DNA from 2 places in the Planctobacterium sp. R6 genome. Region 1 is predicted to be linked to the other one. Evidence: predicted binding sites of a transcription regulator. Region 1 holds the regulator's gene; the other holds the start of a gene.

What was found. The regulator LexA, encoded in region 1, represses DNA repair genes until DNA is damaged. The targets are predictions, from matches to a motif close to TACTGTATNNNNATACAGTA.
Region 2: uvrD (DNA helicase II) is a predicted target of LexA. The motif match lies at 10,908-10,927, and genes of this name have one in related genera.

What each region holds. Positions count from the first base shown of each region.
Region 1 is NZ_JBVTQY010000005.1:149,333-165,171, reverse strand. It holds gene AC0J20_RS05530 (glycosyltransferase) at 1-405, shown strand, start outside; gene kbl (glycine C-acetyltransferase) at 563-1,750, shown strand; gene tdh (L-threonine 3-dehydrogenase) at 1,750-2,778, shown strand; gene glpE (thiosulfate sulfurtransferase GlpE) at 2,780-3,094, shown strand; gene glpG (rhomboid family intramembrane serine protease GlpG) at 3,091-3,933, shown strand; gene AC0J20_RS05505 (hypothetical protein) at 4,055-4,537, shown strand; gene AC0J20_RS05500 (flagellar basal body-associated protein FliL) at 4,599-4,997, opposite strand; gene AC0J20_RS05495 (chorismate--pyruvate lyase family protein) at 5,135-5,707, shown strand; gene ubiA (4-hydroxybenzoate octaprenyltransferase) at 5,774-6,607, shown strand; gene plsB (glycerol-3-phosphate 1-O-acyltransferase PlsB) at 6,610-9,048, opposite strand; gene lexA (transcriptional repressor LexA) at 9,223-9,846, shown strand; gene coxB (cytochrome c oxidase subunit II) at 10,242-11,363, shown strand; gene ctaD (cytochrome c oxidase subunit I) at 11,376-12,974, shown strand; gene AC0J20_RS05465 (cytochrome c oxidase assembly protein) at 12,984-13,544, shown strand; gene AC0J20_RS05460 (cytochrome c oxidase subunit 3) at 13,556-14,437, shown strand; gene AC0J20_RS05455 (DUF2909 domain-containing protein) at 14,494-14,703, opposite strand; gene AC0J20_RS05450 (SURF1 family protein) at 14,732-15,448, shown strand; gene AC0J20_RS05445 (hypothetical protein) at 15,423-15,839, shown strand, end outside.
Region 2 is NZ_JBVTQY010000003.1:47,884-63,722, reverse strand. It holds gene AC0J20_RS03185 (TatD family hydrolase) at 1-425, shown strand, start outside; gene hemB (porphobilinogen synthase) at 451-1,455, shown strand; gene AC0J20_RS03175 (Ppx/GppA phosphatase family protein) at 1,441-2,910, opposite strand; gene rhlB (ATP-dependent RNA helicase RhlB) at 2,925-4,172, opposite strand; gene trxA (thioredoxin TrxA) at 4,279-4,614, shown strand; gene AC0J20_RS03160 (formimidoylglutamase) at 4,672-5,703, opposite strand; gene rraA (ribonuclease E activity regulator RraA) at 5,720-6,205, opposite strand; gene AC0J20_RS03150 (phosphatase PAP2 family protein) at 6,427-6,939, shown strand; gene AC0J20_RS03145 (MJ1255/VC2487 family glycosyltransferase) at 6,972-8,048, shown strand; gene AC0J20_RS03140 (Crp/Fnr family transcriptional regulator) at 8,127-8,759, shown strand; gene AC0J20_RS03135 (GNAT family N-acetyltransferase) at 8,796-9,260, shown strand; gene AC0J20_RS03130 (DMT family transporter) at 9,270-10,196, shown strand; gene AC0J20_RS03125 (YbhB/YbcL family Raf kinase inhibitor-like protein) at 10,316-10,831, shown strand; gene uvrD (DNA helicase II) at 10,983-13,151, shown strand; gene AC0J20_RS03115 (diguanylate cyclase) at 13,207-14,454, shown strand; gene rarD (EamA family transporter RarD) at 14,440-15,354, opposite strand; gene AC0J20_RS03105 (hypothetical protein) at 15,581-15,839, shown strand, end outside.

The sequences.
Region 1 (15,839 bases):
TTGCCAGCCTATCAGCAACAGGTGGCCAGATTGGGGTTGCAGGAGCGGGTGCAATTCCCCGGATTTCGCAAGGACATGTGGCGCATTATCCCCGCTGTTGATCTGGTGGTTCACCCCGCCACAACCGAAGGTTTGGGAGTGGCGTTGTTGCAGTCAGCTGCCTGTCGGCGACCTGTTGTCGCTACCCGTGCCGGAGGCATTCCTGAAATAGTGCGACACCAACAAAATGGCCTGTTAACCGAGGTGGGCGACCAGACAGGTTTGAATGACGCCATGCAACAACTCCTCAGCGACGCTGAATTGCGAAAGACAATGGGCCACAACGGCCGCATCATTGCCGAGCGAGATTTTTCCATCGCCACCATGGCTAAGCGAAATTACCAAAACTACCTGGGTCTGATTTGACGTTTCGGCAACAGGGGCACTGTCAGTTTTTAATTACAATTTGATTTAACTGCATAGAAGCCAGACTATCGGCTTTGCATTGGGCCAGTTACTATTGCACCTTTATCCTTTAAAATACCTACAATAAATTAATAACGATATTTTCAGCAGGCCTACAATGAGCATGATAGAACATTTGAAAACCGAACTGGCAACCTTGAAAGAAGAAGGTTTGTACAAATCAGAACGGGTGATTACTTCGCAACAAGATGCCGACGTGAGTGTCACCAGTGGCGCCCAGGTACTGAACTTTTGTGCCAACAATTACCTCGGACTGGCGAATCATCCTGAATTGATACAGGCGGCAAAAAATGGTCTGGATAGTCATGGCTTTGGCATGGCGTCAGTGCGGTTTATTTGCGGAACTCAGGACAACCACAAAGTGCTGGAGCAAAAAATCTCTGAGTTTCTCGGCATGGAAGATACCATTTTGTATTCTTCCTGTTTTGATGCTAACGCTGGTTTATTTGAAACCCTGTTAGGTCCTGAAGATGCGATAATTTCCGATGCTTTAAATCACGCCAGCATTATTGATGGCGTGCGCCTGTGTAAAGCAAAGCGCTTTCGATATGGCAACAATGATATGGCTGATTTGGAAGCCAAATTGCAGGAAGCCACAGAACAAGGTGCCCGCTTTAAACTGATTGCTACCGATGGGGTGTTCTCTATGGACGGCATCATAGCCAATCTGAAAGGCGTGTGTGACCTGGCAGATAAATACGGCGCAATGGTAATGGTGGATGACTCTCATGCCGTTGGCTTCGTAGGCGAAAATGGTCGCGGCAGTCACGAATATTGTGAAGTGATGGGGCGGGTTGATATTATCACCGGTACCCTCGGTAAAGCCTTAGGTGGCGCGTCCGGTGGATATACGGCGGCCAGGAAAGAGGTCGTTGAATGGTTGCGTCAGCGCTCACGCCCCTATCTGTTTTCCAACTCCTTAGCACCCTCCATCGTGGCGGCATCAATTCGCGTTATTGAAATGTTGCAACAGGGCAGTGATTTACGTGAAAAGCTGGTGGAAAACAGCCGTTATTTCAGAGAGAAGATGTCAGCAGCGGGTTTTACCCTGGCAGGTGCTGATCACGCCATTATTCCGGTTATGATCGGGGATGCGAAACTGGCGTCACAGATGGCAGATAAAATGTTGCAAAAAGGTATCTATGTGGTGGGATTCTCTTTCCCTGTGGTGCCAAAAGGTCAGGCCCGCATTCGCACCCAAATGTCGTCAGCACATAGCAAAGCGCAACTGGACAAAGCCATTGATGCCTTCATCAGTGTGGGCAAAGAGTTAGGAGTGATCTAATGAAAGCCTTATCAAAATTACATGCTGAAAAAGGTATCTGGATGGTGGATACCAATAAACCCGAAATGGGCCACAATGATTTGCTGATCAAGATCCGAAAATCAGCCATTTGCGGCACCGACATGCATATTTACCACTGGGACGAATGGGCCCAAAAAACCATTCCCGTGCCTATGGTTGTGGGCCACGAATACGTTGGCGAAGTCGTGGACATGGGCAGTGAAGTGGCAGGGTTTAAAAAGGGTGACCGGGTTTCCGGCGAAGGCCATATTACCTGCGGTCATTGCCGCAACTGCCGGGCCGGGCGTCGTCACCTGTGTCGCAACACTTATGGTGTGGGCGTAGATCGCACCGGTTCATTCGCCGAATATCTGGTGATCCCGGCTTTCAATGCCTTTAAAATCCCTGACAATATCAGTGATGATCTGGCCGCGATATTTGATCCCTTTGGTAACGCGGTACATACCGCGTTATCTTTTGATTTGGTGGGTGAGGATGTACTGATCACCGGTGCTGGTCCTATTGGTATTATGGCGGCGGCCGTGGCCAAACACGTGGGTGCGCGCAATGTGGTGATCACCGATGTCAATGAGTACCGACTGGAACTGGCCCGGAAAATGGGTGCAACGCGTGCGGTAAATGTCGCATCAGAATCTCTGAAGGATGTGATGCGGGATTTGGGCATGACCGAAGGGTTTGACGTAGGGCTGGAAATGTCAGGTGTCCCGGTGGCCTTCAGAGACATGCTGAACAGCATGAATCACGGGGGTAAAATTTCCTTGTTGGGTATTCCGCCCTCGGATATGGCCATCGACTGGAACCAGGTTATCTTCAAAGGGTTGGTGATCAAGGGAATTTATGGCCGGGAAATGTTTGAAACCTGGTACAAGATGGCCAGTCTGATCCAGTCTGGATTGGACCTGACGCCCATGATTACCCATCAGTTTGGCATTGATGATTTTCAAAAGGGCTTTGAAGCCATGGCTTCCGGTCAATCCGGAAAAGTGTTGTTAAACTGGCAGGAGTAACATGCAATCTTTTAAACATATTGATGTCGCTGGCACGGCGACCCTGATGCAACAGGGCGCGAAAGTGTTTGATATACGCGATCCTGACAGCTTTGCTCAGAGCCATATTCCGGGTTCTGCGCATTTGACCAACAACAATCTGCAGCAAGTGATTACAGAGTTATCCACTGATACTCCGGTGGTGATTTGTTGCTACCACGGCATCAGCAGTCAGCAAGCCGCTCAGTATTTTGTGGCACAAGGATTTGATGACGTTTATAGCATGGATGGTGGTTTTGAGGCCTGGAAACAATCTATGCCATCAGAAAGCGCGTGATTGTTCTGGCGGCCTTTCCGCAAAAGTCACCGGCGAATACGCTGGTGGCTTATATGCAGGCGAATAATATCGCGTGTTCCTGTCAGGCGCAGGAACAGCAATTTCAGGTGATTCTGCACGATGATTCCGATCTGGAAGAGGCAAAACAGATGTTGCTGGAATTTGTGCAAAATCCCAACGCCAAAAAGTTTCAGTCTTTTGCCTGGCAAATTGCCGCGCCTGCCGAATTAGGGGCGGGCAACAGCCATTTTTCCCTGAGCAACATAGCAAATTCGCTGTTCAAATCGCCCTTTGCCGCCGCAATTTTACTGATTGCCCTGGCTATTCATGGTCTGGTGTTTGTATTTGGCCAGTTTGAACTTTTCGATCACCTTTATTTTCAGCCCTGGTCAGAAGTGATGCAAAGTGGTGAGGTGTGGCGATTAATCACACCAACACTGATGCACTTTTCTGCCCTGCATATTATTTTCAATCTGGTGTGGTGGTGGATTCTGGGCAGTGACATTGAACATAAACTGGGACTGGGTTTGCTGGTGGCAATCTATCTCATTACCGGATTGCTCTCCAACCTGGCGCAGTTCTGGGTCTCTGGCCCGAATTTTGGCGGTTTAAGTGGAGTGGTTTACGGATTATTTGGTTTTGTCTGGTGGATGGGCTGGCTTAGACCTGATAAAGGATTGAGTCTGTCGAAACCCTTGATTGGCTTTATGCTGCTGTGGCTGGTTATAGGGTTTGCAGACGTGCTCTGGATAAACATGGCGAACACCGCTCATTTAACGGGTTTGGTTAGTGGCTGTCTGCTGGCGTTGCTGGCCAGTAGAGTTTTTGCCAAGGTGTAGGCTGAGGCTTTCAACATTTCAGATTTTTTTCCACAATTAATTGGTGTCATGTTTTCCACATTTCTATATGATCTAAATTCGCTTGATTTCCCGCGATAACTAAATGCAATCAGGAGTGTTTATGAATCATCTTACCCGACGTAACTTTCTCCAGGCTGGGGGCGCTGTTTTAGGCATTTCCGCAATGGGTTTTCCTCACTTTGTGAGTGCGAAACACGATTATTTGACTGGCGATTACCCCATTCCAACGGCCCCCATAGACGACTTTGTGTCGGTTCTAAGGAATATTATCCCGGACAGTGACGCGGCGTATTGGCAAGTCAATTGGCAGTTTGCCGAAGATCCTTATTTCGAATCTGTCGTTAATGCTGATAGTGTGAAATACAAAGCTGATGGAGAAAAACTAATTTCTATCAGATTGGAAAAAGTGCCTGCGGGTAAAAAGCTCTATTTCAAAATTGAGTGCGAGAATTGCTATGCAGATGAGTTGATCGGGGGTATGGACAAATATACTGCCACGCAGTTTGTTGTTTTCCCGGGCTCTGAAATGTCTGCTGAGGGTTTGGACGTCAAAACATCCCCAACACTGGCGGCAGTTTACTGAGCTTCAGTTTAACCGGTCTCGGCCTGAACAAGGTGCGCTCAGGCTGAAGATTGGCAATGATTTAACCTTGATAAAGGTATTTGGTAAAGATCACATCTTTAATCATTTCTGAACCGGTTTCTGCTTTCATGAGTTTGCGCAACTCATCCAGGCAGGCGCGGCGAATATCTTCCCGACCGGTCAGAGACTTTACCTGTTCTTCAGTCTGGCGACCAAAAATGTCAATGGTGGTGGCTCGCAATAGCGGAGCGTGGTGTTCAGCGGCTTCCAGATGTTTGGCGGAATCCAGCATTAACTCGATGGTAACTCTGACATAACCGATATTGCGGCTGTTGGAGCTGATGTAGTTAGTGACAATGTCCGGCTCCAGACCAAAGTAAGCAGTATCATTGGCTTGTGTCGTGCCACTAAAGAGCAAAATGTTTGCTAAAAGTGTGAGTCCCAATATTTTTATTTTCATATTCAGTACCAGAAAAAACCAATAATAAACAGGATGATAACGGTCCAACCGCTATTGTAGATTATATTACGCAGAAGCTTTAGTCTAAATCATCTAATTGGTATTATTTTGCATAATTTAATTAATCTACATGAATTTTGGCTGAAAACCTTCTGAAAAACCTCACTATTAACGAATCCTGGCATAATGCTGATGATTTCCAACCCACTGATCCTCTGTTGCGCAACTGGTTGCTTAATACCGGGTCGTTAACTGAAAGGCTGCAGGCCAATTGTTTGCGCTTCGAGGTAGAGGTACTCAATCAGCAAACGGCGGAGATTTCTCCCGATGAAGTGCAGTACCTTTATGGTCAGTTTGGTGCGGTGCCACAGGATACCCAGGTGCGTGAAGTATTCCTGAAAGGCAATGATGAAACGTGGGTATTTGCCCGCTCTTTGTTGCCGGTGAATTTCCTGAATGACGAAATGTCTGGTCTGATGCGATTGGGCAACAAACCTTTGGGTAAAATCATCTTTAACGATCCCAGGTTTCAACGTCAGAGCTTTCAGCTGGTTAAGTGTCCGGTGTCGGGCCTGACTCAGGAGAAACTGGGGTTGCGCGATAACCAACTGGATTTGTGGGGCCGCCGGTCGCTGTTTAGTTTTAAAACTTATCACATTATGGTGGCTGAGATTTTTCTGCCAGGGAGTCCGGCCTATGCCAATCTCTAAGTTGTCAGGTGGTTCACATTGAGCACATTCAACCTGTCAAATAAAGCCAGTGCCTGTTGGCGGCTGATGCGGGCAGACAAGCCCATCGGTACCTGGTTGCTGATGTGGCCTACCTGTTGGGGCTTGCTATTGGCGGCACAGGGTTGGCCTGGCTGGCATATCAGTCTGGTATTTGTATTGGGGACTTTTCTGATGCGGTCGGCAGGCTGTGTGATCAATGATTTTGCTGATCGCAAAATTGATGGCCATGTGCAGCGCACACAGCAAAGACCGATCGTCAGCGGCGAAATTTCGTCCCGGGGTGCCGTGCTGTTGTTTGCCTGTCTGTCTTTGCTGGCTTTCCTGTTGGTTCTGACACTGAACTGGCAAACGGTAATGTTGTCCTTCGTGGCGCTGGCTCTGGCATTTTGCTATCCCTTCATGAAACGGTTTACTTACCTGCCGCAATTTGTGTTGGGGGCGGCATTTGGTTTTGGTATTCCGATGGCATTCATGGCGATTCAGCAACAGGTTCCCTGGTGGGTTTGGCTGCTTTATCTGGCTAATCTGTTGTGGACCGTGGCTTACGATACCATGTATGCCATGGTAGACAGAGAAGACGACCTGAAAATAGGGGTGAAGTCCACCGCCATTCTGTTTGGTCAGTACGATAAATTAATCATTGGTCTGTTGCAGGGCTTAACCCTGGTGAGTCTGTTGCTGGTATTTTTATGGTTGCAGTTGGGCTATTTTGCCTATGGTATGCTGTTTATCGCTGCACTTTTGTTCTTACAGCAACAAAAAATGATTGCGCATCGTCAGCGTGACGCCTGCTTTCAGGCGTTTTTGCACAACAACAAGGTGGGGCTTGTGATCACCCTGGGACTTGTCGGGGAGTTCCTTCTCCCGACGTTCATCTGAGCTTATTTGATTTGCTGCAGGCGTTTGACAAATTCCGGTGACACCAACGTAAACAGCAGTTGCTGTAATTCTTTACTCTTTTCTGAGTGCAATAACAGGCCTTCATCATTGGATTCCCAGATTTCATACTCGCGTGCGGCAGCAATAAATGTAGCCAGCACATTTTTGTCGTAAAATTCCGGGGCGCTGATACCATGCAGCGTTGACATACGCTCCGCCACCTGTCTGCTGCGTTTTTCCAGGGCGCCGCGCGCGGTGGTACCCAATTGCTCTAATTGGTTCAGCACCAGGGCATAGCGTTGCAATGTTTCCTGGATCACCGATTTGAGCAGCCACAGGCTGTAAAATTGCACACTGCTGGTATCGGCGGGGGTAAGTACGCCGTCGTTGGATTGCAGCATGCCCTGTTGCACCATGCCGTCGATCAGACTTTGGGTGTAAGCTTCAGCCTCTGCTTCTTTCATGTAGATAAAGAGTTCTTTTTTCAGCAGCGGGAAAATCCGGGAAACAATATTGCTTACTTCATCGCGATGGCATTCATTGTGGGCGATAATGATGGCCGCGATTAAACCGGGTACGCAGAACATGTGCAAAATGTTGTTGCGATAATAGGTGAGCAATATCGCGTTATCGCGCTCAATGGAAATAATCTCACCAAAGCTATCTTCGGTAACATTAAATTTGTCCAGTCGGAGGGTGTTTTCTAACAACTTTTCGGCGCTCACCTGCGGGAAGCTGCTCTGACTGCTGTAGGGGCATTGTCTGAGCAGTCCAAGATAACTTTCCATAACCTGCAAAAGCTCTTCTTTGCTCATGGCCCGTTTTTCGGCAGCCAGCAAGCATAAAGAGGCCAGGCCCATACCGCTTACCGCCGATGCCTGGTTAATTCTCTCCAGAATGTTGTGACTCAGTACATTGACAGTCGGGTTTAACCAACTGGGCTTTTTGTCTTCAATACTGCCCTGATCTTCACGCCATTGCGGTGCATTGTTATCCAGGTACTGACCCAGGTGGATCGGCTCCCCAAAATTTAAAAAGCCATACCCGTAATTTTTCAGCTTTCTGATGGCGGAAAACACCCCGAGAAAGGACTCTTTTTCCTTGTTTTTACCGCGCAGCTCTTTCAGATAACTTTTAACTTCCATGACGTGTTCGTAACCGATGTAGACCGGCACGATGCTGACCGGCCGTTTTACGCCTTTTACCATCGCCTGAATGGTCATTGCCAGCATTCCGGTTTTTGGCGGCAGTAATCGCCCGGTACGGCTGCGACCGCCTTCTGCGTAGAACTTTACCGAATAGCCTTTGTTGAACAACTGCTCCAGGTATTCACGAAATACCGCGGTGTAGAGTTTGTTTCCGGCGAAAGAGCGTCGGATAAAGAAGGCTCCACCGCGTCTGAACAGGCCACCAACAGGCCAAAAGTTGAGATTGATGCCTGCGGCGATATGGGGCGTAACCAGTCCTTCGTGATAGATTACATAGGTCAAAAGCAGATAATCCATGTGGCTGCGATGGCAGGGGACATAGATGATTTCGTGACCATTTTGCGCCAGTTCCCGTACTTTGTCGGCGTTTTTAACTTCAATGCCATTGTATATTTTGTTCCAGACCCGCCCTAACAAGCGGTCTCCTAGTCGGATAACGCCTTCGCGATAGTCGGCGGCGATTTCTTCAATATAACTTTTGGCATTCTGCCGGGCCTTGTGTAATTGTGCCGGTGAGTTTTTGGCTTCCTGCGCCATGGCTTTTTTCACTGAGGGGGCCGCCAATATGCTGTTAAACAGCTGATGTCTGTCCATCAACATCGGGCCATTCATGCTTTGTTGGCGACGATAAAAATGGGTACGCGCCAATCGGATGAGTTTATGTGCTATTTCAGAATCTGTGCCTCGGGTGGTGGCCATACGCTGGCTGGATACCGCAGAGCTGTAATAGACGAAGTTGTCCCGTCCTAAAAACAATACGATAAAAAACTTTCTCAACCAGTTTGGCGACGCTCTGTCGGTAAGCAGATCAGCCCAGCCACGACTTTCTTTGCCTGGTGCCCGGCCCCAAAAAATAGAGACGGGAACGATTTGCAGATCCAGTGACTCGTCATCACGGTGCAGCTCAAACAACCGGGTAAAGCTTTTATTTATGTCTGTGTGTTTGGACTTTTTTGACAGCAGCGCTTCCGGCTCCTGTAAAAACAGACAGTTGGTTATCTTGTCGTTGCCAATTTCCAGTTGTTTGTCAGGCGCCGGCAGGCCCAGCATTTTTGTGGAGAGTTCCAGCGCTACGCGGTCTGTTACCGAGTTGGTTTTTAACAGATAGATAATTGGACGACTTTTATCAATACCTAACTCGCCTTCAATATCTGTCGGGATATTGCTGGTTTTAACCAACCAACGAGTTGGAAACTTCACTAAATTAAAAAACAGATTCTGATACCAAGCCATGGTTATTTAAATTAGATTCACATTATCGGGGATCATAGCATGACCTTTTCTGTTTGGCTTAGTGATCTATGTAAGCGAATATCGCGGTCAAAAGCGAAATAGCAGATTTTCTGTTGAGATTATTCGGCAACTGTATATACTCCCAGTTAAACTGTACGTAAAAACAGGTTCGATATGCGTCCACTTACATTACGACAAGAGCAGGTACTCAACCTGATCAAAGAGACCATTGCCGATACGGGTATGCCACCCACACGTGCTGAAATTGCACGTGAACTGGGGTTTAAGTCAGCCAATGCCGCCGAAGAGCATTTGAAAGCCTTGCAAAGAAAGGGGGTCATTGAAATTCTGGCAGGGACCTCCCGTGGCATTCGTTTAACCGGACCTGTTGACGAGCCTGAACCTGAGTTGGGTTTACCCCTGATTGGTAAAGTGGCTGCCGGTGAACCCATACTGGCGCAGGAGCATATCGAAAGTCATTATCAGGTCGCTGCCGGTATGTTTCAGCCAGAGGCACATTATCTGCTGCGTGTGGATGGTGAGAGTATGAAAGACATCGGCATAATGGACGGTGATTTGCTGGCCGTGCATCGCACTAATCAGGCGCGTAATGGTCAGGTGGTGGTGGCAAGAGTGGAAGATGATGTCACGGTTAAACGTTTTGAAAAAACCGGTTCCCAGGTTTTACTGCATGCTGAGAACGCCGACTTTGCCCCGATTAAAGTGGATTTAAACTCCCAGCCGCTAAATATTGAAGGTATTGCGGTGGGAATTATCCGAAATAACGCCTGGATGTAATAATCTTTTTATCTGGCATTAGTTTTTAAATATCTTTCTGTGATGACCTAGCCCATTGATAAATGGGCTTTTTTGTTTGTAATACCGCTTCAGTATAGTTTCCCCGGCCTAAAAGTTTTGCCTGAAAATGGCTTTTTTATTTCCTTTTTCCAAATTTAGGTCTATTTTTGACCCTATAGGTGATGAAAAAATCATCATTTAGTGTCTCTCAATTGTTTTTGATCTTCGAAATTTGTTTACATATCATTCAGTTTTTAACATAGTAATAACATATCTGTTTCAATGCCGTAACTTTTGTGCGGCACCGTTGTTGTAAAAATGACCAATAAGAAAACAACGGGTTAAGAAGGAGGAACACACAGGTGGGTAAAATATTTACTGGGTTTTGGGGCGTAATGGCGTTTTTAGTGAGTTTCGCTTCTTTCGCTGCATCAGATCCTAAGCCTGAACAATATCAGTTAAATCTGCGTAGTGGCGTTACTGACATTAGCCAACAGGTTTATGACCTGCACATGACCATTTTTTGGATTTGTGTGGTGATTGCCATCATAGTGTTTGGTGCGATGTTGTGGGCTACCATTTTCCACAGAAAGTCCCGGGGCGTAAAACCGGCTACCTTCCATGAAAGTGTAAAGGTGGAAATCGCCTGGACGGTGGTTCCTTTTATCATCCTTATCGGTATGGCCATTCCCGCCACTAAAACCCTGATTGCTATGGAAGATGTCTCTGCACCAGATGTGTCTGTGATCGTGACCGGATCACAATGGAAGTGGCATTACAAATACATGGACAATGAGGTGGAATATTATTCTGTGATGGCGACTCAACCTGAACAGATTGCCAATAAGCTGGAAAAAAATATCAATTATTTGCTGGAAGTGGACCGGCCACTGGTGATTCCCACCAACCAAAAGGTCCGTTTCCTCATTACTTCTGATGACGTGATCCACTCCTGGTGGGTTCCGGATTTTGCGGTGAAAAAAGACGCGAACCCCGGTTTTATTAATGAAGCCTGGGCCCGGGTAGAAAAGCCGGGTATTTATCGCGGACAGTGCGCCGAGTTGTGCGGGAAAGATCACGGCTTTATGCCCGTGGTGGTGATTGCGAAAGAACCGGCTGAGTATGCAGCCTGGATAGAAGAGCAGGAAGAGTTGCAGCGCAAAGCAAAAGAAGAAGAGCAAAAGTTACTGGCCATGAACATGGACATGGACGAGCTGATGACTGTTGGTGAGCACGTCTACAATACTACCTGTGCGGCTTGCCATATGCCGAACGGGGAAGGGTTGCCGGGCGTATTCCCGGCACTGAAAGGCAGTGACATTGCGCTAAATGACATGCAAAAACATATTGATGTCGTGGTTAACGGGGTATCGGGTACAGCGATGCAGGCTTATGCAAAACAGCTTTCCATGAAAGAACTTGCCGCAGTAATAACCTACGAGCGTAATGCCTGGGGGAATGATACCGGTGAATTGGTGCAAGCCAAAGATGTTAACGCTGTATTAAATGGACAATAAGGGGGAGTTGAGATGAGTACAGTGACTAATGATATCCATCACGACGAACACCATGATCATCACGATCATAAACCCAGCGGTATAAAGCGCTGGTTGTACACAACTAACCACAAAGATATCGGAACATTATACCTTTGGTTCGCCTTTATCATGTTTTTGATTGGCGGTGCCATGGCGATGGTGATTCGGGCAGAATTGTTTCAACCCGGGTTGCAGATAGTTGATCCCAACTTTTTCAACCAGATGACCACAGTGCACGGTTTAATCATGGTGTTTGGTGCGGTAATGCCTGCATTTACCGGCCTGGCAAACTGGATGGTGCCGCTGATGATAGGCGCACCTGATATGGCATTACCCAGGATGAATAACTGGAGTTTCTGGATCCTGCCTTTTGCATTCTTGATCTTATTAATGTCGCTATTTATGGAGGGCGGCGGCCCGGCTTTTGGCTGGACGTTCTACGCTCCGCTGTCCACCACATACAGTAATGATACCACTGCATTATTTGTGTTTTCAGTGCACATCATGGGGGCCAGCTCAATTATGGGGGCGATTAACGTTATCGTAACCATATTAAACATGCGCGCGCCGGGCATGACGTTTATGAAAATGCCCTTGTTTGTCTGGACCTGGCTGATCACCGCCTTTTTGCTAATTGCCGTAATGCCGGTTTTAGCCGGTGCGGTGACTATGGTACTGACCGACAAGTTTTTTGGAACCAGCTTTTTTGATGCCGCCGGTGGTGGTGATCCAGTGATGTTCCAGCATATTTTCTGGTTCTTCGGGCATCCGGAAGTATACATCATGATATTGCCTGCGTTTGGCATTGTTTCTCAGATTGTTCCTACCTTCTCCCGTAAAAAACTGTTTGGGTACTCATCAATGGTGTATGCCACAGCGTCCATTGCGTTGTTGTCATTTATCGTTTGGGCGCACCACATGTTTACCACCGGGATGCCGGTAGGGGCTGAGTTGTTTTTTATGTTTGCCACCATGCTGATATCGGTACCAACAGGGGTGAAAGTCTTTAACTGGGTGGCGACGATGTGGCGGGGAGCCATTAGTTTTGAAATACCCATGATGTTTTCACTGGCCTTTATTGTCCTGTTCACCATTGGTGGATTGTCGGGTCTGATGTTGGCGATTACACCGGTGGATTTCCAGTATCACGATACCTACTTTGTGGTAGCTCACTTCCATTATGTTCTGGTTACCGGTGCGGTATTCTCAATTATGGCGGCAACCTACTATTGGCTACCGAAATGGACCGGAAAGATGTTTGATATTACCCTGGCCAAGTGGCACTTCTGGTGTTCACTGATTTCGGTAAATCTGTTGTTTTTCCCCATGCACTTTGTTGGCCTGGCGGGTATGCCAAGACGGATCCCGGATTATGCACTGCAGTTTGCGGACTTCAATAAGTGGATAAGCCTGGGTGGATTTGCGTTTGGCCTGTCGCAATTGATCTTCCTCGCCTTGTTGATTAAGGCGTGTCGCAAGAAAGGCGAACCTGTATCTGCGCAGGTTTGGGACGGCGCTGAAGGGTTAGAATGGGAAGTGCCCAGCCCGGCACCTTACCACACCTTTGAAACACCGCCAGTGGTTAAGTAGTTTACATATATGAGTCATTCACGGCAGGCCGAAAACAAGAAAGTTGTCATCAAACTGGTGGCTGTGGTTTTTGGCATGTTTGGTTTTGGGTTCGCATTGGTCCCCCTGTATGACGTGTTTTGTGCAGTTACCGGCATCAATGGAAAAACGTCTAATGAGGCGGCGGTATACACCAATATAGAGGTGGATAAAAGCCGCCTGGTGACAGTGGAGTTTATCACCCGAACCAATACCGGTATGCCCTGGCAATTTGAGACACAGACGCGCCGCGTTGAGGTTCATCCCGGTGAAATGTACCAGGTAGACTTCTATGCAAAGAATCCGACGCAACGGGATATTGTGGGGCAGGCTGTCCCCTCTGTTTCCCCCGGAACCGCAGCAATATACCTGAACAAAACAGAGTGTTTTTGTTTCGAGCAACAGCCCCTTAAATCGGGGGCCGAAACAGTGATGCCAATGCGGTTTTATGTGGACCCGGAGCTTCCAAAAAACATTAACTTTTTTACAGTGCAATATACTTTGTATGACGTAACTTCGGATGCGCAAGAAATTGCCATGAACCGTGGTTAAAGGAGATTAAAATGAGTGAACAACAATACGAAAAATACTATGTTCCTGATCAAAGCCCCTGGCCATTTGTGGGCGCTGTTGCCCTATTTTTAATGGCGCTTGGCGCGGGTAACTTCGTCATTGAAATGAAAAAAGGCACTGACGGCAACGGCGCTTTGATGTTGCTGGCGGGATTTGTAGTTTTGCTGGTTATGCTGGTCGGCTGGTTTAAGAATCAGATCGATGAATCCATGTCAGGTATGCACAGTGCCCAGTTGGGACGTTCATACCGACAGGGGATGTCCTGGTTTATTTTTTCCGAAGTGATGTTTTTCTTTGCATTTTTTGGCGCGCTCTTTTACGCCAGAGTCATTGCTGTTCCCTGGTTAGGAGGTGCTTCAAACAACGCCATGACCAACGAAGTCTTGTGGCCCACTTTTGAAGCAATTTGGCCGCTGGTGGAAACCCCGGGTGGCACAACCACGGAAGCCATGCCCTGGACCGGATTACCCCTTTACAACACTATTATCTTGTTGGTTTCATCAGTTACAGCTCACATCGCACATGTTGCCCTTGAAAAAGGCGAAAGAGGTAAGCTTAAGTTGTTCCTCGGAATCACCATCTTACTGGGTTGTACGTTTCTGTATCTTCAGGTAGTGGAATATATTCACGCTTACCAGGATATGGGGTTAAAACTGGATTCAGGCATTTACGGCAACACCTTTTTTATGTTGACCGGATTCCATGGATTGCACGTAACTCTGGGAACCCTGATGCTGATCATCATGTTTGGTCGGGTATTGAAGGGGCATTTCTCACCCGATAATCAATTCGCTTTCCAGGCCACAAGTTGGTATTGGCACTTTGTTGATGTGGTCTGGGTGTGTCTGTTTGTGTTTGTTTATATTCTTTAAATAAGGCTTGCTGCTCCTGGTTACAGGTATACACAACACCGGTTAACAGGCTCTGTTTAATAAGGGCGGGGATTAGGCGTAATGATCCCCGTCGCCACTGCGATAATCAGCAAGATGATGATAATTGCAGAGGTCATCACTCTTCTACCGATAAATTTCGTCATAGAGCCTTGTCCGGGCTCATTTTTTAACATTATCATCATGGCTCTGAACAGATTGTAAATCATAAAAAGTAAGAGCAGTGCTACAATAATTTTAACGGTCATTCAGTGCCTCTTTTACTGTAAATATTTAATGAGAAAGTTACCCCTTATCCCTACCTTAATCACTTTTATAGCGCTTGTCATCTTATTGAAACTTAGCGCCTGGCAGTTTGCACGGGCACAGGAAAAACAAACGTTGATGGAGCAGGATCTCGCTTCAAATCAACAGGTTTATGGCGACCTGCTGACCGCGCTGGCAGCACCTGGTAACAACAACTTTAAGCGGCTTATGCTTTCCGGAGTTGTTGATAGTGAGCACCTGTTCTATTGGGACAACCGGGTACTGCAAGGCCGAGTGGGATATGAAATCATCGCTCCTGTGAAAACCGCAGCAGGTGATATATTGGTTAACTTTGGATGGCATGCCGATACCGATTTTCGCCGGACATTGCCGCAAATTAATCTGCCTGAAAGGGTGCAGCAATTGCGGGTTGTTCTGTATTTGCCTGGCCTGAACAATCTGATTCAGCAAAGCGAATCTCAGGGCAACTGGCCCGCTTTGATTCAACAACCGGATATTCGGTTAATGGGGCAGTGGCTCAGTCGTGATTTCATTCCCGCAATGGGGTATGTTGAACCGACAGAACAGTTTGCTCTGGAGAACAATTACCGGCCTGTAACTTTGTCTCCGGAAAAACATATTGCATACGCTATACAATGGTTATTGCTGGCGATTGCCTGCATTCTGGTATTCATCCTGGCATTGAGGAAAAAGTGGAAAGATGAGCGACAACAACAAATCGAATAATCGCAAAACATTAATTATCTTTGTTTTAGTTTTTTTAGTACCGGTTGTACTGGCCTGGTTTGCATTGCAAGGCGACTGGTTTAACAAGGGGGCGACCAACAAAGGTGAATTGCTCAATCCCGCTATCGAAATGCCGGAGTTATTGCGCGGAGAAAAGCCATTCTGGCGCTTAGTGTACGTCTTACCCGCCAATTGTGATGCCCGCTGTAAAAATGCGATTTACAGTCTTAATCAGGTGTGGATAGCCGCAGGAAAAGAGCAGGACCGCATTGTTCCTACTGTCCTGATTATGCCAGACAGTGATACAAACGCGGTGGCGTCGCTTTCCGCTGAGTCACACTTTGTGCTGCTGAACACGCAATCTGACTATTTGGATAAGGTGTTTAAAAAG
Region 2 (15,839 bases), on a different contig from region 1:
CGACCGAGTTAAACCTGCCCCTGTTTTTGCATGAGCGCGACGCATTCGATGAACAGATTAAGATGCTGTCTGCGGTGAACCGTTTGCGCGGTGTGGCCCATTGTTTCACCGGTACCCCTGCCCAGATGCAAGCATATCTGGCACTGGGTCTGTATATCGGGATCACCGGTTGGGTGTGTGACCCCCGGCGCGGACAAGACTTGCAGGAAGCGGTAAAACACCTGCCATTAGAACGACTGCTGCTGGAAACCGATGCGCCCTTTCTTACCCCGAAAACCTTGCCAGGTAAAATCAGACGCAATGAACCCTGTTATCTGCCCCATATCGCAGAAACTGTCGCTGATCTAAAACAAATTTCTGTAGAAGAAGTTGCCCGTGCTGCCACGCACAATGCACAAACACTTTTGGGTTTCGCCTTAAATTAGTACCTGTCATTAACCAGGAGAGCTTATGCCATTTTCCCATTCTGAATTTCCTGCGACGCGATTGCGCAGAGTACGCCGCCAGGCATTTAGCCGAGATTTGGTACGTGAACACCAACTCAGTGTTAAGGATTTGATTTACCCGGTGTTTGTACTGGAAGGCGAGCAGCAAAAAGAAGCTGTACCTTCTATGCCGGGTATTGAACGATTATCCATTGATTTGTTGCTGGAAGAGTGTGCCACATTGGTGGAATTGGGTATCCCGGCGATTGCGCTTTTTCCGGTGACGCCACAATCGGCCAAAAGCGACGGCGCTGAAGCCGCCTGGGACCCGCAAGGTTTAGCGCAACGCACAGTGCGGGCGGTAAAAACTGCCTTTCCCGAGCTTGGGGTAATTACTGATGTTGCCCTGGACCCTTTCACCAGCCACGGGCAGGACGGCTTAATCGATGCCTCCGGTTACGTGTTAAACGATGAAACCGTTGAGGCACTGGTGCGCCAGGCTTTGTCGCATGCAGAGGCGGGCGCAGACATTGTTGCGCCTTCTGACATGATGGATGGGCGAATTGGTGCCATCAGGCAGGCACTGGAATCGGCGGGCCACATTAATACCTGCATCATGGCTTATTCAGCGAAATATGCCTCACATTATTATGGACCCTTTCGTGATGCGGTGGGTTCGGCGGCCAATCTAAAAGGGGCGGACAAAAAGAGTTATCAGATGGACCCGGCCAATTCAGATGAAGCTATCCGGGAGATTGCGCTGGATATTCAGGAAGGGGCCGACATGGTGATGGTTAAACCCGGTATGCCCTATCTGGACATCGTGCGTCGTTGCAAGTCAGAGCTGGCAGTGCCAACTTTTGCCTATCAGGTCAGTGGTGAATACGCTATGCACCAGGCGGCATTTGCCAACGGTTGGTTAGCCAGGGATGCCACGATACTGGAATCCTTGCTGGCGTTTAAGCGGGCCGGTGCCGATGGTATTTTAACCTATTTTGCCAAAGAGGCGGCCAGCTTACTCAAAGCCTAACTGCCAGTTAACGGCCTTTATGCTGCTTTGCTCTTCTTTCAGTAAATGTTCCAGCAACGGATTGCTGGCCAGATAGCCACGGTTAAACTGCAGTTGCCAGTGACTGTCGTTTATCTTGATATCCGGCACCATAAAGCGATTGTCGAGGCGTTGACTGCACAGAATGATGGCCAGTCTCAAGGTGCGGATCAGCAGGTTTATCTGGTGCTCGTTGCTTTTAATACTTACCCCGTCGCTGTGGGTTGTATTGGGATTAGAGCTGACCACCCTGGCAATCAATTGTTTTTCTTCAAAGTTTAGCCAGGCCATGTTGGTATGCTGGATAAGGTAGCGACTGTGTTGCTGGTGATTTTTAAAACTCACCATTTGCCCGGCTTCATGCAGTAAACAAGCATTTTGCAATACTTTTTGCTTCATCTTGCTCAGGCCTGGCTCAGGCTGACAGTTGGCCAGGATTTGCTGGCAACAGCGGTAGACCCGGTGCGCCTGACTTTCATCAATGCGAAACAGGGCCAGCACTTTTTCCTGAGTGCGGTTAAAGGGCGTGGGCAGGATAGTGGCCAGTACTCCTTCCCGCAGTGCTCCCTGTGCCAGGTGCATTTCTTTGATATTCAGGGATTCAAATAAGGCGATTAAAATTGCCAGTCCGGCCGGAAAGATCGCTCTGCGACTTTCCTGCAACCCGTTAATTTTCAGGTTGTCCAGATGCCAGGCGGAACAACAGGCTTGTGCTAATTGGTGTAAAAAGGGCAATGTGATGATGGCGGGCAGGTTTTGGGCACTGAGAATTTCTACGATAGCCTGAGGTGTACCTGAAGCACCGAGACAATCATCCACCTTGAGATCGCGAAACTCATCCAGCACCGGCGCTATCACCTGTTTGGCCGCGGCAACTGCCTGCTTAAAGCCTTCGGCGTTGAGTTGATTGTTAGCAAACCATTTGTTGGTCCAGGTGACGCAGCCCATGTTCAGGCTTTGCAATGCTTTGGCCTGATTGCCTTTGCCCCAGCCCAGCTCAGTACTGGCGCCGCCAATATCGATTACCAGCGAAGTCTGATTGGGCTTTTGATCACTGGTAACACCGTTGAATATCAGTCTGGCTTCTTCTTCGCCGCTGATCACCTGTATTTTGTGGCCAAGGATTTTTTCACCCTGGTGCAGAAAGTCCTGGCGATTTTGCGCCAGACGCAATGTGGCTGTGGCAACAACCACAATGTTGGCGGCGGGAATGTGCTGTAGTTGCTGGGCAAAGATCGCGAGGCAATCCCAGCCCCGTTGCATACTGATCTGATCTAATTCTTGTTGCTCATTAAGCCCTGAGGCCAAACGGACTTTTTGTTTTACCCGGTTCCTGATGCGAATCCCGTTTTTGGTGTTTTCTACGACCAACAGGTGAAAACTGTTGGAACCAAGGTCGACGGCGGCATAGGTGTTTTCGAGCATGTCGTTTGGCATCGGGCTAAGGCAATTTACCTGTTGTTATGGCGCTTTTGGTTGTGACGTTTATCACGATGGGCGCGCTTGCGGTGATGCCTTTTCGGAGCATTGACGTCTTCCAGCAACGCATCGTGGAAGTAGTCTGTTACCGGTATTGTATGGCCGATATAAGTCTCAATCGCCGGCAAGTTCAAGGCGTACTTTTCACAGGCGAAACTGATAGCGTGACCACTTTTCCCCGCCCGGCCAGTACGGCCAATACGGTGTACGTAATCTTCTGCATCATCCGGCAAGTCGTAGTTGTAAACGTGGGAAACCTTATCGATGTGTAAACCACGGGCTGCGACATCGGTGGCCACCAGAATATCCAGCTGACCTTTGTCGAAGTCCTGCAGTATATTCAGGCGTTTCTTTTGTGGAACATCACCGCTTAACAAACCCACCCGATGCTTATCGGCATTTAGCCAGTCTGTAACCAGTTCACAGGTGTGTTTGGTGTTGGCAAACACGATGGCTTTTTCTGGCCAGTCTTCTTCCAACAGTGTTAACAGCAACAACATTTTGTCGTTGTCTGAGGGATAAAACAGCTCTTCTACAATGCGACTGGCGGTCTTTTGCTCAGGTTCAACCTGTACATGCACCGGGTTATCCATGTGCTCATAGGCCAGTTCCTGAACGCGGAAAGACAGCGTTGCTGAAAACAACATACTCAGACGGTTAACGGCCGGTGGCATGCGGCGGAACAAAAAGCGGATGTCTTTGATAAAGCCCAAATCAAACATGCGATCAGCTTCGTCCAGTACGGCGACCTGAATGTGTTGCAGGCTGAAGACCTGTTGTTTGTAATAATCGATGATGCGGCCAGTCGTACCAATGACTATGTCTACGCCTTTTTGCAGGGTTTCCAGTTGACTTTGATAGCCTTCACCACCATATATCAAACCAAGCGATAAATCCGTGTGTTTGGCCAGAATTTCTGCATCTTTGTGGATCTGCACGGCCAGTTCGCGGGTGGGTGCCATAATGATAGCACGGGGCTGACCGGTATTGTCTTGCTCATGAGTGAGCAGGTGATTAAAGGTTGCAACCAGAAACGCAATGGTTTTGCCTGTACCTGTTTGTGCTTGTCCGGCGACATCCTGACCATTCAGGGATTGCGGTAAGGCCAGAGCCTGAATCGGCGTGCAATGTTCAAAACTGGCCGCCTGAAGTGCCTTTAAAATTTTCGGATGAATGTTTAGATCCGAAAAGTGGGTCTCTGTTAAATGTGTTGTTTGCATAGCTTATTGCTTATCAACCCTTGCATATTAATCCAGTTGCTATAAGAATAGCGCAACATTGGTTTCGTCTCACTTGATGAAACCCAAGCCTAACGTGGAGAGTTTAATGAGTGATAAAATAGTCACCTTGTCTGATAGTAGTTTTGAAAGCGATGTCATCAAATCAGAAAAACCTGTTTTGGTAGACTTCTGGGCTCCATGGTGTGGCCCATGTAAAATGATCGCGCCAATCTTAAATGCTATCGCGGAAGACGACAATTTCGCCAGCAAGATAACAGTTGGCAAGCTGAATGTCGATGATAATGTTGAAACTGCCGGTAAATACGGTGTTCGTGGCATTCCGACCTTGTTGATTTTCAAAAATGGCGAAGTCATCGGCACTAAAGTCGGTGCATTGTCTCGTGCTCAGCTGGAGCAATTTATCAGCGAGTCAGTTGCATAAATTCGGGCTGGTCAGTAAGTGTTGTTGCAACACTTACTGACAGCTATTAACGCCTGCCTATTCGCTGATTTTCTTCTGATTATCGGTTTTTATAAAAGCACACACCAATTCTGACAGGATTTGACCAGCGGCGCGCATTTCTTGCGGCGAGTTGATATCTGGCGCGGCTTCAGCCAGATGCAGGTATTTGACTCTGGGCAGCATGGCCATCTCCGTCACGTAGTACAGCGCATCCTCATAGGGCATCCCGGTTGCTGTGATGGCACTGGCTGGCATATTGGAAAGACAATCCACATCCAGCTCCACCCCAATGGGTAATCCGGAGTGCATCAGATAGCGGGCGCAATCTTCCAGGCATTGATCAAAGTTGAGTTTCCTGCTCCAGTGACTATCCTGAATGCTTATCCAGCGAAAGTCGTGCTGGCGCATTGCCGCTAACGCATCTTCATTGTTTTTTTGTTCGTGCAGACCCAGCACCATGTAACGCGACAGCAGTTGCTCTGTTGCGGCGTAACGGAATGGGTTACCACTATGACGTCCTTCCTGAGCCCGAAAATCACTGTGGGGGTCCAGATTAGCCACTGCCAGCGGTAGTTCTTCTGAGGTGCTGCAGGCTTTGATTATCGGATAAGCATTGTTGTGCCCACCGCCAATGATGATGGGGATCAACTGCGCATCAAAGATGGACTGCAATAATGCGCTTACTCGCTCGTCTATTTCACAACATAAATTACGCAGTGTTTCCAGATCAGTATCTGACTGATCCGCCCGTTTCAGTAAGTCGGAAAAGTCCAGCTCCCCTAACAAGGCGATTTTTTCAGTGGGAATAAAATCGTTGTGTTGCAGGTTAATAAAGCTATTTAAAAACGCCTGCCAACCATAGCGGGCACCGCCTTTACCCAGATTAGCGCGGGGGCCGATATCTTCCACAAGGCCCACCAATACGTATTCGATACCGGCGCGTTTTAAGGCGTGGAAATCAGTGTGTTGTGCGAAACACAACACCTCGCCGATTTTGGTTTCACCGGCGCGTTGATTTAACAACGAGGCGATGTCATCCAGACAATAGAAGTTGAGTTCGGTACTCATCTGACAACGCGGCCTGTTAATCTATGTCCAGTGGTTCCGGCGACAGCACAATGCCCGTGCTGTCAGCATAGATGTGGTCTTCCGGTAAGAAGGTCACTCCCGCGAAATTCACGGCAATGTTGATTTCGCCAATATCATCGGAGTCGGCGCCTACCGGTATGGAAGCCACGGCGTGAATACCGATGTCTGAATCTTCCAACACATCAACGTCCCGGACACTGCCGTAGCAGATGATGCCTTCCCATTGGTTTTCCACTGCGGTCTGAACATTCATGGCATCCAGCAGTGCTCTGCGGGTGGAGCCGCCGCCGTCAATTAACAACACTTTACCGGCCCCGTTTTCATTGACCACTTTATCGATCAGACCTTTGTCTTCGAAACACTTAACTGTGGTTACTTCACCACCAAAGGAGTTCCGGCCTCCAAAGCTGATGAAGATCGGATCCAGTACATCAATGCTGTCAGCAAATAAGTCACAAAGTTCAGATGTGTTGTATTCCATGTCAGACCTCAAAAGGGCAATTTTTTCTTAGTCTACGCCAAGTTAAGCGCTTTGTCAGGCCTATTAAATCAGAGTTTTTGGCTTTCTTTCCGGTTGGCGAAAAGATTGTCATATTAGTGTCTTTTTAGTGTAACCACAGGTTAATAAATCGTCGCTAGACTGCCTGTAATGAGATTACCGCGATTGCATGATTGACAGAAACTGACTGGTAAAACAAAACGATGAACCTGATTACACGCGTCGATTTACAGTTGTTCCAATGGTTGTTTAGTAAGAGTACTGGACGGGATTGTACTGTGTTTCGCTACATCTCGAAAAGCGGCGATGGTCATGTTTATCTGATTCTGGCATTGGTGTTATGGCTGTTTGAACCTCGCCATGGAGCGCTGTTTTTATACACCGGATTGTTAGCCTACGCGATGGAATTGCCCCTGTACGTTATGTTGAAGAAAATGTTCAAACGGGCGCGTCCATGTGATTTCCGCTGTGACATTATGGCTCATGTACAACCTTCCGATAAATTCAGTCTTCCGTCCGGTCACACGGCGGCGGGTTTTTTAATGGCGACATTACTGGCCAACTTCTATCCGTCTTTCGCTGTACTGGCCTATAGTTGGGCCAGTCTGATTGCGTTGTCTCGCATTATGTTAGGGGTTCATTATCCCGGTGACATTCTGGCGGGTGCAACACTTGGCGTCGCCATCTCTACTATCAGTATCAATCTTCTTGCCTAATTTAACCGGGTTCTACAGACAAGCATAACAACATGACATTAAAAATATTGTACGGTGTCCAGGGCACCGGAAACGGCCATACTACGCGTGCCAGAGTGATGGCCAAAGCCTTTGAAGAGCGACGGGATGTCGAGGTGGATTTTCTGTTTAGCGGGCGCGCCAAAGAAAAGTACTTTGATATGGAGGTTTTTGGGGACTTTCAAACCCGCAAGGGGTTGACCTTTATTCACTCAGAAGGTTCGGTAAACCCCTTCAAAACCGTTACTCAGGCAAGGCCGATACAATTGTGGAAGGATGTTAAAGCGTTAGACTTGTCCCGATATGATCTGGTGCTGAACGATTTTGAGCCGGTCAGTGCCTGGGCTGCTAAACAACAAAAAGTCCCTTCTATTTCTATCAGTCATCAGGCGGCTTTTGCACATGATGTACCGAAAGCCGGGCAAAGTGTGATTGACCGGTTGATTATGAACAATTTTGCGCCAACGCAAATGAGTTTAGGGGTGCACTGGTACCACTTTGGTCACGCTATCATGCCGCCGTTTATCGAAGACCAGATTTCTGATGTCACCATAGGCAGTCATTATCTGGTTTATCTGCCCTTTGAAAGTCTGGAAGAGATTTCTACCTTGCTGGAAAGCCTCAGTGAATACAACTTTATGTGTTTTCATCCCGACGTTGAACAGGAGCGGGATGAGGGCCACATCTCCTGGCGTAAAACCAGCAAAGCGGGCTTTCACAAGGCGTTACATAGCTGCGCCGGGGTTATTGCCAACGGTGGATTTGAGCTGTCCAGTGAGTGTCTGCAATTGGGTAAAAAATTGTTAATCAAGCCGCTGCACGGGCAATTTGAGCAACTGTCTAATGCCAAAACGCTGGATGCGTTGGGACTGTGTCAGATCATGATGAGTTTGGATCAGGAAAAGCTGGAGCAATGGTTGGATCTGCCTCCCGGCGAGGCCATCGAATTTCCCAGTGATCCGTGTGCATTAATTGACTGGTTGGTGAAAGGTGAGTGGCAGGATACCGCGTCAGTAGTCAAAGCATTGTGGCAACAGGTGAAATTTCCTGACAACGTGCAGCGCAAACTGGATAGTATGGTGAAATCCTAAGCCGCAGAACAGCGGCGTTGGTATTAAAAAGGCAGGCGTGGTAAAACAGATCAAAGCAATCCCGTCTACCTGAGTTACATGACTAAATCATCGGTAAATACCAAGATTAGTGGCTTTAGTGCCTGCCTGCGCACTCACTATGATGGCCCGTTAAACGCTGACGCGCTGGAACAGCAGGTACGCAAAATAAGCCTGCCGGCAAATCACACCTTATGGCTGGCTCATGAGCAACAGCAATATCTGTATGTGCTTGAGTCAGGTTTGCTCTATGCTTTTTTTGAAACGACCCAGGGCAAAACGTTTTGTAAGGAAGTGTATTGGGAACAGGACCTGATATTTGGTTTTCGCAGTTTACTGTCGAATGTGCCCTATCCCTATAGTGTCAGAACGCTTGAACCTTCGGTGCTGTATCAAATTCCGCGTCAGCAGTATCTGCAACTGACAGAGCGATGCCCAAAATGGCAGGCGTTTCATTTAAGTGTGGTCAGCGAATATTACATGCACAAAGAAGGTAAAGAAGAGTTTTTATTGCTGAACTCTCCGCAGCAGCGAGTGGCTTTATTTTACGACACCTATCCGGATTTAGTGGCCCGTTTGCCGCAACATATCATTGCGTCTTACCTTGGGATAACCCCGATAAGCTTTAGCCGCATTAAAAAAAGATTGGGTCAGTTAACAATTGTTAATGCGCGCAGGGCAACGACACTCTAAGCTTGCCGCCATCTATTCCCAGCAATGCTATGAGTCATGCAAATTACTGTTAAAACCTTTGAAAACCTGTCAGTCCATGAATTACACGACATTTACCAACTGCGCATCGCGGTGTTTGTGGTGGAGCAAACCTGTTATTACCAGGACGTCGATGATCTGGATAAACACCCACTTACCCAACATCTGATGATCCGGGACGGTAATGTACTGGCGGCCTACGCCAGAGTGCTGGCACCAGACACCGCTTATCCTGAATACGCCAGTCTGGGTCGTATCGCTAATGCGAAGAGTCATCGCGGCATGGGACTAGGTCATACTCTGGTGGCAAAATCGCTGGAGGTTTGCCATCAGCACTGGCCGGAACATGGCATTAAAATCAGTGCCCAGGCACATCTACAGGGGTTTTATGGCAAGCACCAGTTTGCAGCGGTATCTGATGTCTATCTTGAAGACGATATTCCCCACATTGCCATGCTAAGAAAACCTGATCATAACGAGTAGCTGATAGTCGTGGATAAGCGTCTTTTTTATATCTGGCGGCGACCGGTGGTCTCTGCGCTGTTGCTGGCCATTGGTTTTTTGTTGATCGGAAACCTGTTTGCCACCGGGGCCGACGTATTTGTAAAGGCCTTTGCCAGTTCCAGTGGCATATACCAGTACCTGTTTTTACGTCAATGCTTGCTGGCACTTTGTCTGTTGCCGTTTTTCCTGCAATTACCCAAAGATGCCAGAATATTGCGGCGTGCCAGAGTGCAAACCTTCAGGGCAAATCTGACGGCGATAGGTGGTGCCTGTGTCTTTCTGGCATTGACGGAATTGTCGCTGGCGACCGCGAATGTGTTGTTTTACGCCAGCCCGGTGCTCACTTTATTGCTGGCAGCCTGGTGGTTTAAGGAGCCGCTGCACAAATACCGAATCTTCAATATTGTGTTTTGTTTTTCCGGGGTGATCATTGCTTTGCAACCCGACAGTGGCGGTATCGGGATTTTTGCCGGACTCGCAGCGGCCCTTTGCATTGCCTGTCACAATTTATTGGTGCGTTTTATCCCGGCCAGCACACCGACACTGGCAATTATGTTTTGGGGAACCACGTTATCGATACCACTGATGGGGGCGCTCGCCCTGCTGGACTGGCGACCTCTGAACCTTTCAATGCTGGTGCTGGTGGTGGGGTCTGCCATTTGTGTTTGTGGTTACCAGTTGTGCTGCATTGTGGCCTATCGAAGGGCGGAAGCAGGCGCGATTGCTCTGGCGGAATACTCCGGATTGATCTTTGCCGCACTGGTGGGCTGGTGGATCTTTAAAGAAGCGATCGATATCTGGATTTCTGTTGGTATGCTGATGATCATTGCGCCGATTCTGTGGCAAACAATACACGAGCAGAAAAAGGCGAAAGCGCTGGTTAATGAAGAGTGCATTTCCTCTGAAAAACCTTAAAACACTTTCGGTGAAGATTATTTCCTGACAAACTGGCAAACGGAATCTTTCATTAACGTATTTTTCAATAGGAGTCTGTTTTGAAATCGTTAGTTAAAAAAACGCTTGTGTTGTCCGCTATGGCCGCTTTGTCTTTACCCGCATTGGCAAAAATGACACTGTTTAGTGAAGACATGTCTCATGGCGCTTTTCTTAAAAACGCTCAGGTATTTAATGGCTTTGGATGTTCCGGCGAAGATAAGTCGCCACAACTGACCTGGTCAGGTGCACCGGAAGGGACTAAGTTTTTCGCTGTTTTCGCCTATGACCCGGATGCGCCCACCGGCAGCGGTTGGTGGCACTGGCAGCTGGTCAATATTCCGGCTGAGGTTACTTCCTTGGCAAGCGGAGCCGGTGCCGTGGGTGATGAACATCTTCCCAAGGGGGCAATGCAACTGCGCAATGATTACGGCAGCGCTGGCTTTGGTGGCGCCTGTCCGCCGGTGAACGACGGTGCACATCGCTACCTGTTTACCGTTTATGCCTTGCCTGGCAAGCTGGATTTATCGCCGGATGCCTCTGCGGCCTTAACCGGTTATATGGTGCAGGCTAACGCTCTGGATTCAGTGACGATGCAGGCCCTGTACAAACGCTGATACCGCAACTGTGCTGCCCGGTTGTTGAACCGGGCAGCGCCTGGTGTCATGTGCTGTATTGCCCGGACGGGAATACAATTGTACAAATATCCAGTGCTTTTGATTATAATGCCCCAACTTCTTTTCCTCAGGCAATAAAAACAGGGGTGCCATGGACGTCTCGCGACTACTGGATAACTTAAACGACAAACAGCGCAGTGCCGTTGCTGCACAAGCCCGGGACATGTTGGTGCTGGCGGGTGCCGGTAGTGGTAAAACGCGGGTTTTGGTGCACCGAATTGCCTGGCTGATGGATGTTGAGGGGCTGGCTCCGCACAACATTCTGGCCGTGACCTTTACCAACAAAGCTGCCCGCGAGATGCGTGGTCGGGTGGAAGAGTTAATGGGGCGCTCTTTGCATACCATGTGGATGGGCACCTTTCACGGTCTGGCCCATCGCCTGCTGCGTGCTCACTATGCAGATGTAAATCTGCCTGACAGCTTTCAGATCCTGGACTCGGATGATCAGTATCGGTTGATCCGTCGGATTTTGAAATCCATGAATCTGGATGAAAAACACTGGGCCCCGAAACAGGTGCAATGGTATATCAATGGCAACAAAGACGAGGGCTTAAGGCCACATCAGATTGATACCCGGGATGACTACACGCAGCAAAAAATGGCTGAGATTTACAAAGTGTATCAGGAAACCTGTGATCGCTCCGGGCTGGTGGATTTTGCCGAGCTTCTGTTGCGGGCTCATGAGTTGTGGGTGAACAACCCCGAGATTCTGGCCCATTATCAACGTCGTTTTCGCGCCATTTTGGTGGACGAGTTCCAGGATACTAACAATATTCAGTACGCCTGGCTGCGTTTGCTCAGTGGCGAAGGCAACAACACCATGATTGTCGGCGATGACGATCAGTCAATTTACGGTTGGCGTGGTGCCAACATCGAAAATATCCATCATTTTCTGCGGGATTATCCCGGTGCAGAAACCATACGGCTGGAACAAAATTACCGCTCCACCGGTGTGATTCTGAAAGCAGCCAATGCGGTAATAGACAATAACCAGGGGCGCCTGGGCAAAGAGCTCTGGACCGAACAAGGCGAAGGCGAGCTGATAAAAGTCTATGCCGGTTTCAACGAAATGGACGAAGCGCGATTTATCATTTCTAAAATCAAATCCTGGTTTGAACAGGGCAACGCCCTGCAGGATTGTGCCATTTTATACCGCAACAATGCCCAGTCCCGTATTCTGGAAGAAGCCCTCCTGCACGAATCTATCGCCTATCGCATTTATGGTGGAATGCGCTTTTTCGAGCGGCAGGAAATCAAAGACGCACTGGCTTATATGCGTATGATGAATCATCCCCTGGACGATGCCGCATTTGAACGGGTGGTGAATGTACCCGCACGTGGCGTGGGTGAAAAAACTCTGGGTCAGATCCGGGAGCTGGCACGTGAAAATCAGCAGTCATTGTGGCAAACCGCGATGTTGATGATCGCCGAAAAGCGCCTCGCTTCGCGGGCCAGCAACGCCATCAAGAGCTTTATTGATATGGTGCTCACCATGCAGGAAGATTTTGCTGACATGGGGCTGGAACAGCAATGTGATGCCGTTATTCGCCATTCCGGATTGTATGCCATGTATCAGGCGGAAAAGGGAGAGAAAGCCCGGGCCAGAATTGAAAACCTGGAAGAGCTGGTAACCGCCTGCAAACAATTTGTGGTACCCGAGGAAGCGGATGAAATGACGCCTGTGGCTGCATTTTTGGCGCATGCCTCGCTGGAGGCCGGTGAGACTCAGGCGGATAAGCACCAGGATGCGGTACAAATGATGACCATTCACAGCGCCAAAGGACTGGAGTTTCCTCTGGTGTTTTTGGCCGGTGTTGAAGAAGGCATGTTTCCCAGCCAAATGAGCCAGGAAGAGCCGGGGCGGCTGGAAGAAGAGCGAAGGCTTTGTTATGTGGGTATGACCCGTGCAATGGAGCAACTTTATCTGACCTGGGCGGAAAGTCGGCGTTTATACGGGCAGGATAAATTTCACACTATGTCACGCTTTATCAAAGAGATGCCATCGGAGTGTCTGGAAGAGGTGCGTCTGCGCACAACAATATCCCGGCCAGTCTACAACCGCTATGAGCACGCTGCTTCCCACCAGGCGTTTGAAGATTCCGGTATGCAGTTGGGGCAACGGGTGCAGCATCCCAAATTTCAGGAAGGCACGGTCATCAATATGGAAGGTCAGGGCGAACATGCACGAATTCAGGTCAATTTTGATGAATTTGGCAGCAAATGGCTGGTCATGAGCTATGCACGTTTGACTAAAGTATAATAACATTTAACAGGTATTTAATTGCATACTTAGACGCTAAACCGCCGAGCAGAAAATGACCCTGATGCAGCACAAAGTACTCGTTATCGAAGACAGCCCCACCAGTATGCGAGTACTGAGCCATCTGGTGTCTAAAGCCGGACTGGAACCCGTGACAGCTGCGAATCTGGCGCAGGCGAAACAGATCTTTGCCTCCAGCTATCCCGAGGAGTACCTCTGTGCGCTGGTGGATTACAACTTACCCGATGCCGAAGACGGCGAAGCCATCGATTATGCCATTCAGGCCTTTATTCCCACCGTTGTCATTACCGGCCGGCTGGATGAGCGCACCCGTGATAGGGTGTTGTCCAAAGATGTGGTGGATTACATACCCAAAGAAAATGCCCAGGTTTACGATTACCTCAGCCGGTTGTTATTGCGACTGGAAAAAAATAAAAAAATCGGTGTGCTGGTGGTAGATGATTCTCGCCTTAGCCGTTCGATGGTGACTTCTTTGTTGCGCCGCCACAATTTCGTGACCTATGAAGCGGAAGATGGCCAGGAAGGGCTCACTGTGTTGCGGCAACACAATAATATCAGGCTGGTGATCACCGATGAAAACATGCCAAATAAAACCGGTGTGGAAATGGTGGCCGAGTTGCGCAACACCTTCAGCAAAGATGAAGTGGCGGTAATTGGTGTTTCGGGTAAAGGCAGTTCTGCATTGTCTGCGCGGTTTATCAAAAGTGGTGCAAACGACTACATCAGCAAGCCCTACTGTCACGAAGAGTTCTTTTGCCGGGTAATTCAGAATATTGAACACATTGAAAACGTTGCGGCGATTAAACATGCCGCCAATACGGATTACCTGACCGACTTACCGAATCGTCGTCACTTTTTTGCCCGCATTAAGGCCAATCTGAGAATGGCGCCGGGTTTTGTGTGTTTTGCCATTTTTGATATGGATAACTTTAAGGCGATAAACGACAATTATGGTCACGATGCCGGAGATCACGTACTCAAGGTGGTGGCGCAAATACTCAATAAACACTGTGAGTATCATTATGTAGCGCGCTTTGGTGGCGAGGAATTTTGTGCCTACTTGTCAAACCTGGATATGGCGTCTGCCAGCCAATTGCTCGATGCCGTGCGTGAGGAAATTGCTTCTACCGCAATCCGTTATAAAACTCATAAGATTAATGTATCCGTGAGCATCGGCGCTTCCGCCAGATTTAACGGCAACACCGATGAGACACTCAAACTGGCGGACGAAAACTTGTATCAGGCCAAACAAAACGGGCGCAATCAGTTAGTCTTTGACTAGTTCCCGATGAACAGGCCGGTTTTTTATCTGGTAAGCGCGCCAGGAATCAAAGCTAAACAGGATCAGGGCAGACCAGACAAAACCAAAGGTGATTAAACGGTTTTCATCTAACGGTTCTCCATAAAGGAATACAGCCAGCAAAAACATGATACTGGGGCCGATATACTGGAAGAAGCCCAGCGTCGAATATTGAATGCGTCTGGCCGCTGCCGTAAAGCACAATAAGGGCGCTGTGGTAACAACCCCGGCCGCGATCAGGATAAGGTTCATTTCACTGTTATTATTTAACATGTTGCTGGCCGGAGACGCCATCGCCCACCAAAACCAGATGGCGAATGGCAACATCATCAGACTTTCCACATACAGGCCTGGGATGGATTCTACAGCGACCTTTTTGCGCATCAGTCCATACACACCAAAACTGCCCGCCAATACCAGCGCTATCCAGGGCAGCCTGCCGACGGATATCACCAGAAACGCTACACCAATCGTGGCCATAACGACAGCCACCTGTTGCAGTTTACGCAATCTTTCTCCGAGAAACAGGTAACCCAACAGTACATTTAACAGGGGGTTAATGTAGTAACCCAAACTGGCGTCCAGTAAGTGATCATTGTTAACCGCCCAGATAAACAGCAGCCAATTTCCGGCCAGTAACAAACCGGACAACAACAAAGTTGTTACCACTTTTTTGTTTTTCAGGGCGCTGACCACTTTGTGATGGTGGCGCAAGACTAAAATCAACGCGAACAACACTACCACTGACCAAACGATGCGATGCAGCAGTATTTCCAGCGCGGGCATGGATTGCAGAAGTTTGAAGTACATGGGGGCAAATCCCCACATGCTGTAGGCACTAATAGCGAGCAATACGCCGGCCTTAGTTTGATCTCGTTGCATGGGTATTTTCTTAAACGTTTACGAGACAGACAATATATAGTCTATTCAGCGATTTGGAAGCGTTGAATTGATCTTTGTGATAGCGAAATAAACTAAATTAAGCTGTCAGCTTTACTGCACACTTGGAGTAAAAAATATCTCTAAATAAGAATTGTGCAGGGCATTATTCACATTCATTTTTTGTCATTTTAGTTGACGGCTTGTTCACTGCTCAACCTATATGCTGATGACATCAAAACAAATGGTGTGGTTGACGGATATGACGACGGATTTGCAAAATACAACAGGCCTTAAGCATAAGGATGTTAAACTGTCAGTGAATACAATGGACGTTTTGTTCTGGATGCTGGATGAGTCAAAACTCATGAATTTAAAAGAAAAAAGCGAAAAAGTACTGCTCACCGCTTTTGGTTCAATCGCTGCCGCTCGCGAATATCGTTCCGCCGTAGAGGCACAGCAATTTACGCTGTCGTATATCTCTGCCA